Linked DNA regions of Spirulina major PCC 6313. The protein of the gene in region 1 binds, or shares a complex with, the protein of each later gene. Links are inferred from orthologs where the notes say so. Each region holds a gene or a part of one and is shown on either strand. Other genes may lie near its edges.

Region 1 (4,635 bases):
CGCGGCTTCAAGTTCGGCATTGTAGCGATTGAGGAGGGCTTCGGCCTGTTTGCGATCGCTAATATCCTGGAAAACATTGATCCCATAGACCACCTCGCCCCGCTGGTCTAAAATCGGAGCCGCATAGACCTCAAGGGGCACACGTCGCCCATCGATCTCTACTTCGATATCGTCCACCTGGGACGATTGGCCCGCCAAGGCCTGGATAATCGGCAAGCATTCCGTCGGATAGTGCTGATCTGTCCCCGCTTGATATACCTGATACCGTTGGCTCATCTCCTCCGGAGCCGCATCGGGAGTACGGTGGCCAAGCAACTCCTGCCCCCGCTGATTGATCAACACCAAACGCCCAGAGGGATCAAACACCCCCACCCCCATCGGCATATTATTGATAATTGCCTCAAGTTGGTCCTCGTTCTCCGTAATCATCTCAAAGGATTGACGTAACTGTTGCTGCATATCAATAAAGGTTTGGCTGAGGCGGTAGATGCTACCTATCCCCATCGGGTCCATCGGAATATCTAGGGTTCCGGCGGCGATCGCCTCCGCATTACGCTGCAACTTCAACAGTGGCTTCGTCATCCAAGCCGCAATCCCCATACTTGCCGCCACCACAATCGCCAACAGACTCCCCAGCCACAGCAAAACCTCAGAGCGACGCATCGTAACCCCTGCCGTAAAGGTAGACTGTGGCACCACAATCATCAAAGACCAGTTCAGACCCGGAGCAGCCTCATTCAAATCACTCACTTGCAGCCAATACTGTTGTTTTTGGGCAGAAAACTGCCGTTGCCAAGACATGGCTAAAGGGCGAGCCTTAGACCGAGCCGTAGACATTTCCGCAACCGCCCTCTGCAATGCCGCCGAGCTTAAATCCTGAAGCCTTAACCGCTTAAACTCCCCCCGATAGCCTGGCGACCCGCTGCCCTTGGTCACATTACGGTAAGGCTCAGTCAGCTGAAACAATGGATCATCGCTAGACGTTGCAATCACGTAGTCTTGATCATCCACAATCACCATCACACAGCCATCACACAACGGAGCAGACTGCACAAACGTTTGCAAGCGGCGTAAATTGAGATTGACCGCAAACACCCCTTGGAGTGCATCTTGATCATCCAAAAGCGGGAGATAAGCACTAATCACGAGTTCCGGAGATGCACCCACCTGAAACGGATCTGTCCAACCCGCCCGCCGCCTTTGCACCGCCTGTTGATACCAGGGGCGCGTGTGTACCGGAAACGGATCAAGGACAATCACCTCAGCCTCTGGCTGCCCCGATGGATCTAAAAAATTCACCACGAACCGTTGAGGTTGATTCGGATCGGATCGCCCCCCTTCAATCATGCCGGGCACAAGGGTACTTTGATGCATAGACCGAAACTCACCATTGGGACGGCCAAACAAAAGGGTCGCAACCGTATCAAACTGTTGAATCCGTTCATACATCATCTCTTCAACCGCTGCCAGATCCTCTAAATCAAGACGGCCTTGCTCAACATCTTGACGGTTGATTCGATTAATTTGCTCAGGCGTTGCCAGAATCGACTGGATATAAAGTTCAGTATTTTGCTCAATTTTGACTATGATTTGACTCACTAATGTGTCAATTGTTTTTTGTCGCTCATGGTACGAAAAATAAATAATTAACCCCGATGTAATGACTAACTGTGTGACAAAAATACCGCTCAGCAGGATTCGGAGCGAGATCGAATTAAATTGGTTCCTACAGAGATTAATCATGGATTTTAATCAACAGAATTTAAAATAATTAATCAATAATTAACAACTGAGTCGCACAAATTCCGCCCAGCATCATCCGAAGAGAAATAGAGTTAAAGCGAAGTTTAAGCTGTTGAATCACAACTCCTCATCAACGTTAAATAAAAGATCTATATGGCAATCCTATTTGAGCTTGAAAATGTAATGTCATCCAGACAGTCCATTGATCCACTATTGCTCAACCTTACCACAGAATATTTTGACCTGTCTGTTAAGCAATAACACATCATTTCTAAGACTAACTCTTAACTATTTTAAATGAGTTCATCGCTTTTTTCTGTACAAAAATATTTAAGAATATTCAGCACTGCGACGTAATTCAGACGGGTACAGGTCCATGACCTGGGTGATGTTACAGCGAGATTGAACGCCGAGGTTCAGGGGGGAATAGTGACCCAAGCGGACATGTTCAGCGGCGGCACAGGCAATCATGGCGGCGTTGTCGGTGCAAAATTTTAAGGGGGGAAAATAAACGCCGAGGCTGTGGGTTTGGGCGGCGGTGGTGAGTTGCGATCGCAGTTCACTATTGGCTGCCACACCGCCACCGACGGCAATAAACGGCAGGTGATGATCGAGGGCGCAGGCGATCGCTCGTTTCGTTAGGGCTTTCGCCACCGTGTATTGAAAACTCGCGGCCAGATCTGCGATCGGTAATTGATCCGACTCAGCCTGAAGACGCTGCACAAGGCGCAGCACAGCCGTTTTGAGGCCGCTAAAACTGGAATCATAGGGATGAAAACCGCCATTGTTGGGCAGGGAAACGCGCCCTTCAGGGAGGGGGTAGGCGTGGGGGTTACCGGTTTTGGCGATGCGATCAATCGCCGGGCCGCCCGGATAGCCCAAACCCAAAAGCCGCGCCACTTTATCAAAGGCTTCCCCGGCCGCATCGTCGCGGGTGCTGCCCCGTTGCGTATAGTAGCCGCAGGCGTTGACCTGGATCAAACTCGTATGGCCCCCGGAGACGAGTAAACAGAGAAACGGCGGCTCTAGTTCCGGTTGGCTGAGGTAGGTGGCGTAGAGATGACCTTCGAGGTGATGCACGCCTAAAAAGGGTTTCCCATGGAGGAGGGCGAGGGTTTTCGCGGCGGTGATGCCCACAAGCAACGCACCGACGAGACCGGGGGCACAGGTGGCAGCGATCGCATCAATCTCCGCCCAGCCTAACCCTGATTCAGCTAAGGCGGTGGCAAGACAGGGGTTCACCGCTTCGAGGTGCTGCCGCGAAGCCAGTTCTGGCACAACGCCCCCGTACTGACGATGGAGGTCAATTTGGGATGCGACCACATTACTGAGCAGGGTGCGATCGCGCACCACCGCCACCGCCGTTTCATCACAACTCGTTTCAATCGCTAACACGGTCGCCATAGCCCACCCAAGATCATTCAGGACAACATTATCGCGTCAACACGAATCCCCACATTCTCCCGCATTCTAAATAATGAATCATCTCGACGGCGAGCCTATTCTGAGCCGCGCCAGATCAGGACACTTCCCCAGTAAATATGGGAATTCCAAGACGCTGCATCACATTTCGTAACGTAATCTTTACTGGGTTAACGCCTCAGAGTAAGATTGCATCGATTGTACACCTGATTTTTTGAATCAACGGTACATACTTTGTAGTATTTCGTAACAAAAGGTAACATTTCTATGCGGAAGTTGTTGGCTTTAATCTTGGTTGCGACGTTGTGGCTTAACTTTGCCCCCGCCGCTTCAGCAGATGACTATGGCCTCGTCCCCTGTAGCGAATCGGCTGCGTATCTTCAAAAATCAAAATCCTTTTTGAATACCACCGCCGATCCTCAATCCGGTCAAAAACGTGCCGAGCGTTATTCCGAAGCCCTCTGTGGCCCGGAAGGCTATCCTCACTTAATTGTGGATGGTCGTTGGGATCACGTGGGTGACTTCACCATTCCCGGTTTAATGTTTCTCTATGCTGCGGGTTGGATTGGTTGGGTGGGTCGTGCCTATCTGATCGCCATTCGTGACGATAAAGATGCAGAGATGAAAGAAATTATCATCGATGTACCTCTCGCCTTCAAACTCATGTTGGGCGGTTTCGCTTGGCCCCTGGCGGCGTTTGGTGAATTAACCTCCGGCAAAATGGCGGTAGCGGACAGCGATGTCCCCATTTCCCCCCGCTAGGGATGGGAATTGAGCCGTTGAAGTTTGTTTGCATAGATACATATTGGGAGAACCGTCATGGCAAAATTTCTTTCGACTGCGCCCGTGCTAATCATGGCGCTATTGACCTTCACAGCAGGCTTGCTGATTGAAATCAATCGTTTTTATCCTGATTTGTTGTTTCACCCTCTCCAGTAGGGAAACACCTTGTCACACCGACAACATCATTAAATTGAATGCTTGAATGGTGTTGCAAACTCGCAATTCATCCTCATGAATTGCGGGTTTTTTGTGGGTTGGTGTTCGGGACTCAAGCTCAGAGCGAATCAACCCGACCAGGGTTTGGCAAACTATGGAGATATGGTGCAATTAACAGCAGTTCAGGGGGAATTGGCGGCGTTGGGGGGGGCGTTGCTCTGGGCGATCGCATCGGTGATCTATGGGCGGATGGGGCAGCGAATTCCGGCGCTGGTGTTGAATTTCAGCAAGGGCGCGATCGCCATTACCCTGATTCTCCTGACGCTGATTCTGGGGCGATCGCCCCTGCCCGATGTTGCGCCCTCGGTGGTGTGGCTCCTCGCCCTCAGTGGCATGATCGGTATTGGCCTCGGTGACACCGCCTACCTCAACGCCCTCCGCACCTTGGGGGCCCGCCGCGCCCTCTTGCTGGAAACCCTCGCCCCGCCCCTCTCGGCGATCCTCGCCTGGGGAACCTTGGGCGAAACCCTC
Region 2 (4,185 bases), 2.5 Mb from region 1 along the record:
TGGGGGCCGATTAATGATGCATCCTTTGGGGCGACGGGGGTGGCGATCGCCAACGACAGCCGCACCATTCTGAGTAGTTCCCTCACCAGCAATATCTGTTTTTGGGATTTGGAAACCGGAGAACTCCTCGGCCCCCTCAATGATGAATCCTTCGGGACGACAGCGATCGCCCTCAGCCCCGACAGTCAAGCCGTGATCAGCGGCAATCAACAGGGCATCTTAAGTATTTTCGACTGGACAACCGGCAACCCGATCCGCCTGATCAAAGCCCATGATCAACCGATTACCGCCGTGGCCGTTAGCCCCGACGGTTGGGTGATTGTCACCGCGACCCTGACAGAAATTAAACTCTGGGGTTGCTAGACCCCGGCCAGCACCCCCTAACGAACCCTGGGAAAACTGGGCAAGTTCACCGCTGCGATCGACGGGACTTTTTTCGGAGCGCGATGGGTCGGGGCGGGTTTCGGGGGCGGGGTTTCGCGGGGTTGAATCGCTGCCTGGCTGCGGGGTAAGGGCATCACACTGCGGCGGACTGCGTGGAAGTCCGGGAGGTTCAAGTTTGCAAACTTGCCTGGGGGGGCAGCCGCCGGAGCGGGAGCGTCAAAGACGGAAACAGCAGGAGTTTCAGGAGCCGGGGGCATTTCCACCGCCCGTTCTTCCTCCTCGTCAAAGAGACGCGCCGCCCAGGTGGGGGGAGCGGGCTGCTGCGATCGCTGATTTGACCAGGGTTGAATCGGAGAGGGTTTCATCTCTTCTGGGGGCGGTTGCAGTTGGGTAAGCGGGGATGGCGATGCGATCGCAGGTTCATCCGCACGAATAACCGAATCGGTTCCGGCTTGACTCCCTTGCCCCCAGTCTCCCGCCTCGGACTTCTCTAAATAACGACCAAACAACAGTTGAAACTGCTGCGTGTGGGACTGCTGCCGATCGAGATGCTGACGCAGAGCTTGGGAATTATCCGCCGCCTCATGGAGTAAACTCGCCTGCTCCGTATAGGTTTGACGCGCCAAAATACATTCTTGTTCAAGGCGCACAATTTGAGCCTGGGCCAATTCCAACTGTTGCGAGAGGTTTTCAATCAAAACATGCTGCCGTTGTGCCACATGGTGAGACGCTTCCAACTCTTGAAAGAGTAAACTCATCTGCCCTTGGGCATCGAGCAACTCTTCACCTTGCTGCACCGTAACCCGCTCCCGCTGTTGGGAGGAGCGTCGTTCGGCTTGGAGCGATTCTTGGGTTGTGGCCAGGGCTTGCTCTAAATCCGCTGCCCGTTGGAGCAGTTCACGGTTGCGCTGACGCAGTTTCCGGGCCAGGGTGAACCAATCCGTTTCTTGAATCGGGTTCAGGGTTTCCTGGTCACCCTCGGTGGCGGTGCTTTCAACCGTGACGGTGGGTTCAGTCTCCCAAGTTTGCGGCGTTTCAAACTGCTGAGACTGGGGGGTTTGTTCGCTCATGGCTTTTTTCTCTCGATGGGCTAGGCCAGCACAATGCACCCAAGATTGGCGCAGAATTCTCTACCAGAATAATGCAAAACCTCAGAAAATTGATGGTCTACGCGCCTCAGGCTCGATAAATGTTGATCCTTGTGCCATGGAGAGCGGGAGCGATCGCGCCATCTCACCCAGCCGATCCCACGCCTAAACCAAGGTATCAGGGCGAAACTCCGCCGCCCACGCCAGAGGAACCGGGCCGACCCAGGTAAGGGTAATTTGGCGAGATTGTTCGACAGTGTGGAGGTGAATGTCAAGGTAGGCGGGGGGTGGATCGAGGAGGCGTTCGGCCCATTCGATCGCCATAATGCCCGGCTCCACTTCGACACCGTCCCAATAGAGTTCGGGGTAGAGGGTGGCGACCCCAGCCGGATCGAGGCGGTAGAGATCGAGGTGATAGAGGGGGAGGCGGCCGTCGGTGTATTCGTTGATTAGGGTGAAGGTGGGGCTGAGGATGGGGTCAGCAATGCCGAGACCTTGACCGAGGCCCTGAATCAGGGTAGTTTTCCCTGCACCAAGATCCCCAGACAAGAGGAGAACCGTCGGGGGAAGTATGTGCCCCAGGTGTTGGCCGAGGGCGAGGGTGGCGGCCGCGTCGGGGAGGTGGAGGATGTGAGTCGGGGTCATATGGCAATCCTAAATTAGATCAGGACAGGCAAGGGGCTTAAGCCCCTTGTTTCTCAAGGCTGAGGATTTCACACCTCATATAGGATTGCTAGAGATTAACGATCGCTTCATCTTGGAGGCTTTTGAAGCCGTGGGTTTTACCATACCATCGGAGCAGGACGCGGGCGAGGCGTTGGTGGTCGTGGCGGACGTAGCCGTGCTCGTCTTCGGCCATGATATTGGCGGCGATGATCCGGCGACCGAGGCGGCTAATGTCTTCACGATCGCAAAACACCGGATGCGCTTTTTCCTGGGCGTAGCGGATCAGGGTATGGGCCGAGGGCGATCGCCGATTCACCACCACCGCATCAAAGAGGCGTTGACCACAGGCGCGATCGATGGCGCGGATATGGTCGGCCACGGTGTAGCCATCGGTTTCCCCCGGTTGGGTCATGATGTTGCAGGCATAGATGCGGGGGACTTTGGATTGAGCGATCGCCTCGCGAATTTCCGGCACGAGGAGATTCGGAATCACGCTGGTGTAGAGACTACCGGGGCCCAAAATAATAAAGTCCGCTTCGTTGATGGCCTTAATCGCAGAAGGGAGGGCGGGGGGATTATCGGGAGTGCAGCCAATGGTAGCGATCCGGCCCTGGGCGTGGGGAATTTGGGATTCCCCTTCGATGCGGCGGCCATCTTCCATTTCGGCCCAGAGGCTCACATCGCTGAGGGTAGCAGGGAGGACACGACCGCGCACGGCTAATACCTTAGAACTGGCGGCGATCGCCCGTTCTGGATCACCCGTAATCTCCGTCATCGCCGTCAGGAACAAATTCCCAAAACTATGGCCCGACAAGCCATCCCCCGAATTAAATCGATATTGAAACAACTCCGTCAGCAACTGTTCTTCCGCTGCCAAAGCCGCCACACAGTTACGAATATCCCCAGGGGGCAAAATCCCCATTTCCCGCCGCAGTCGTCCGGAGGAGCCGCCATCATCAGCCACGGTGACGATCGCAGTAATATTCGCACTGTATTCTTTTAAGCCCCGCAGGATCGTTGATAAGCCCGTACCGCCCCCGATCGCGACAATTTTCGGCCCCCGGTTGAGGCGACGATGGGCCAAGAGGCGATCGATCAGTTCTTCGCCTTCGCCCACCTGTAACACTTCGGTAATTGATCCCAAACTGCGGGTTTGGCCCCACACTAAAAAAATCAACCCCAAAGCCAGGGCCAGTGGGCCAGAAATGGAATTGGGCATGACGCGGGCGATCGCTTCTAAGAGATCCGAAATAAACCCAATCAAGCGATACACTGGCGTGAGTCCCACCCAAATCGCCGTACCCAACACGGCCAGCAATGTTCCGGTGATACTCAACAACAACCACCGCTTAATGAACAAGCCCGGCGCGAGCCATTTCATCCACAGGTTGACCTGCTTCGGTGTCCGCTGGCTCACAGTTGCCCAGTGCTGCTTATCCACCTTGATATTGCGCAAGGCTTGCTCAATCAACCCAATAGACATAACGATCACAAAAAAGAACAGTGCTCAATCGATGATTTCGCTTGAATAATAACCTAAATGCACCAAACTCCCCGGTTACTGCTCAACGGAACTCTCTTTAGTTAACCTGATCAAAGGTGAGAGCTTGGCTCACCCCTTAGTATTTCTAATCTTTCAATGTTGCTAACTCCGGAATGATTTGCGATCGCACCCCTCCACCCCGCCGCATTTTAGGCATTGATCCGGGTCTAGCGCGGGTCGGGTTTGGCATTATTGACATCGATGAAGATGGGGCAACGCTGCCCCGCTTGGTGGACTGTGGCATTATTCAAACTGCGGCGAAAACGCCCTTGGGCGATCGCCTGATCACCCTCTATGACGATCTCCATACATTGATCGAGCAAAGTAAACCGGATCTTGTGGCCATTGAAAAATTATTTTTCTACCGGATGGGCAATACGATCACCGTGGCCCAGGCGCGGGGGGTGATTTTATTAGCGATCGCCCAAAGCAACCGCCCGATGGTAGAATTTACCCCCGCCCAAGTCAAACAAGCCCTCACCGGCTACGGCAACGCCAAAAAGC

What was found. Proteins that work in one complex are often made in the same cells at the same time.
Region 2: the proteins of tsaD (region 1) and tsaE are in contact, whole or in part, in a crystal structure (PDB 6N9A), measured with the Thermotoga maritima proteins. The link is inferred for Spirulina major PCC 6313 from one-to-one orthologs. Residues at the interface, in WP_004082750.1 of Thermotoga maritima: Cys10, Asp11, Arg49, His50, Leu82, Gly84, Gly135, Gly136, Glu154, Thr155, Leu156, Asp157, Asp158, Ser159, Glu162, Asp165, Lys166, Arg169, Leu170, Tyr175, Lys213, Thr214, Leu217, Tyr218, Gln221, Arg222, Asn324; in WP_004082108.1 of Thermotoga maritima: Leu37, Gly38, Lys46, Lys57, Val59, Lys60, Ser61, Thr63, Phe64, Thr65, Leu66, Met67, Val69, Pro71, Tyr82, Arg83, Leu84, Asp86, Asp88, Phe89, Asp93, Ile128, Asp130, Glu131, Arg134.

Annotation. Positions count from the first base shown.
Region 1 is NZ_KV878783.1:513,627-518,261, reverse strand. The notes cover bases 1,111-3,893. They hold tsaD (tRNA (adenosine(37)-N6)-threonylcarbamoyltransferase complex transferase subunit TsaD), read right to left. Parts: upstream 3,148-3,893; coding sequence 2,074-3,147; downstream 1,111-2,073. Other genes in these bases: SPI6313_RS02425 (Photosystem I reaction center subunit III), read left to right, coding at 3,433-3,893; SPI6313_RS02435 (PAS domain S-box protein), read right to left, coding at 1,111-1,599. Also shown: more of SPI6313_RS02435, read right to left, coding at 1-1,110; more of SPI6313_RS02425, read left to right, coding at 3,894-3,927; psaJ (photosystem I reaction center subunit IX), read left to right, coding at 3,985-4,104; SPI6313_RS02415 (DMT family transporter), read left to right, coding at 4,267-4,635.
Region 2 is NZ_KV878783.1:3,054,592-3,058,776, forward strand. The notes cover bases 378-3,334. They hold tsaE (tRNA (adenosine(37)-N6)-threonylcarbamoyltransferase complex ATPase subunit type 1 TsaE), read right to left. Parts: upstream 2,118-3,334; coding sequence 1,638-2,117; downstream 378-1,637. Other genes in these bases: SPI6313_RS13435 (hypothetical protein), read right to left, coding at 381-1,454; SPI6313_RS13445 (gluconeogenesis factor YvcK family protein), read right to left, coding at 2,206-3,334. In the rest of the region: SPI6313_RS25115 (WD40 repeat domain-containing protein), read left to right, coding at 1-363; more of SPI6313_RS13445, read right to left, coding at 3,335-3,621; crossover junction endodeoxyribonuclease RuvC, read left to right, coding at 3,795-4,185. UniProt on the Escherichia coli protein: Required for the formation of a threonylcarbamoyl group on adenosine at position 37 (t(6)A37) in tRNAs that read codons beginning with adenine.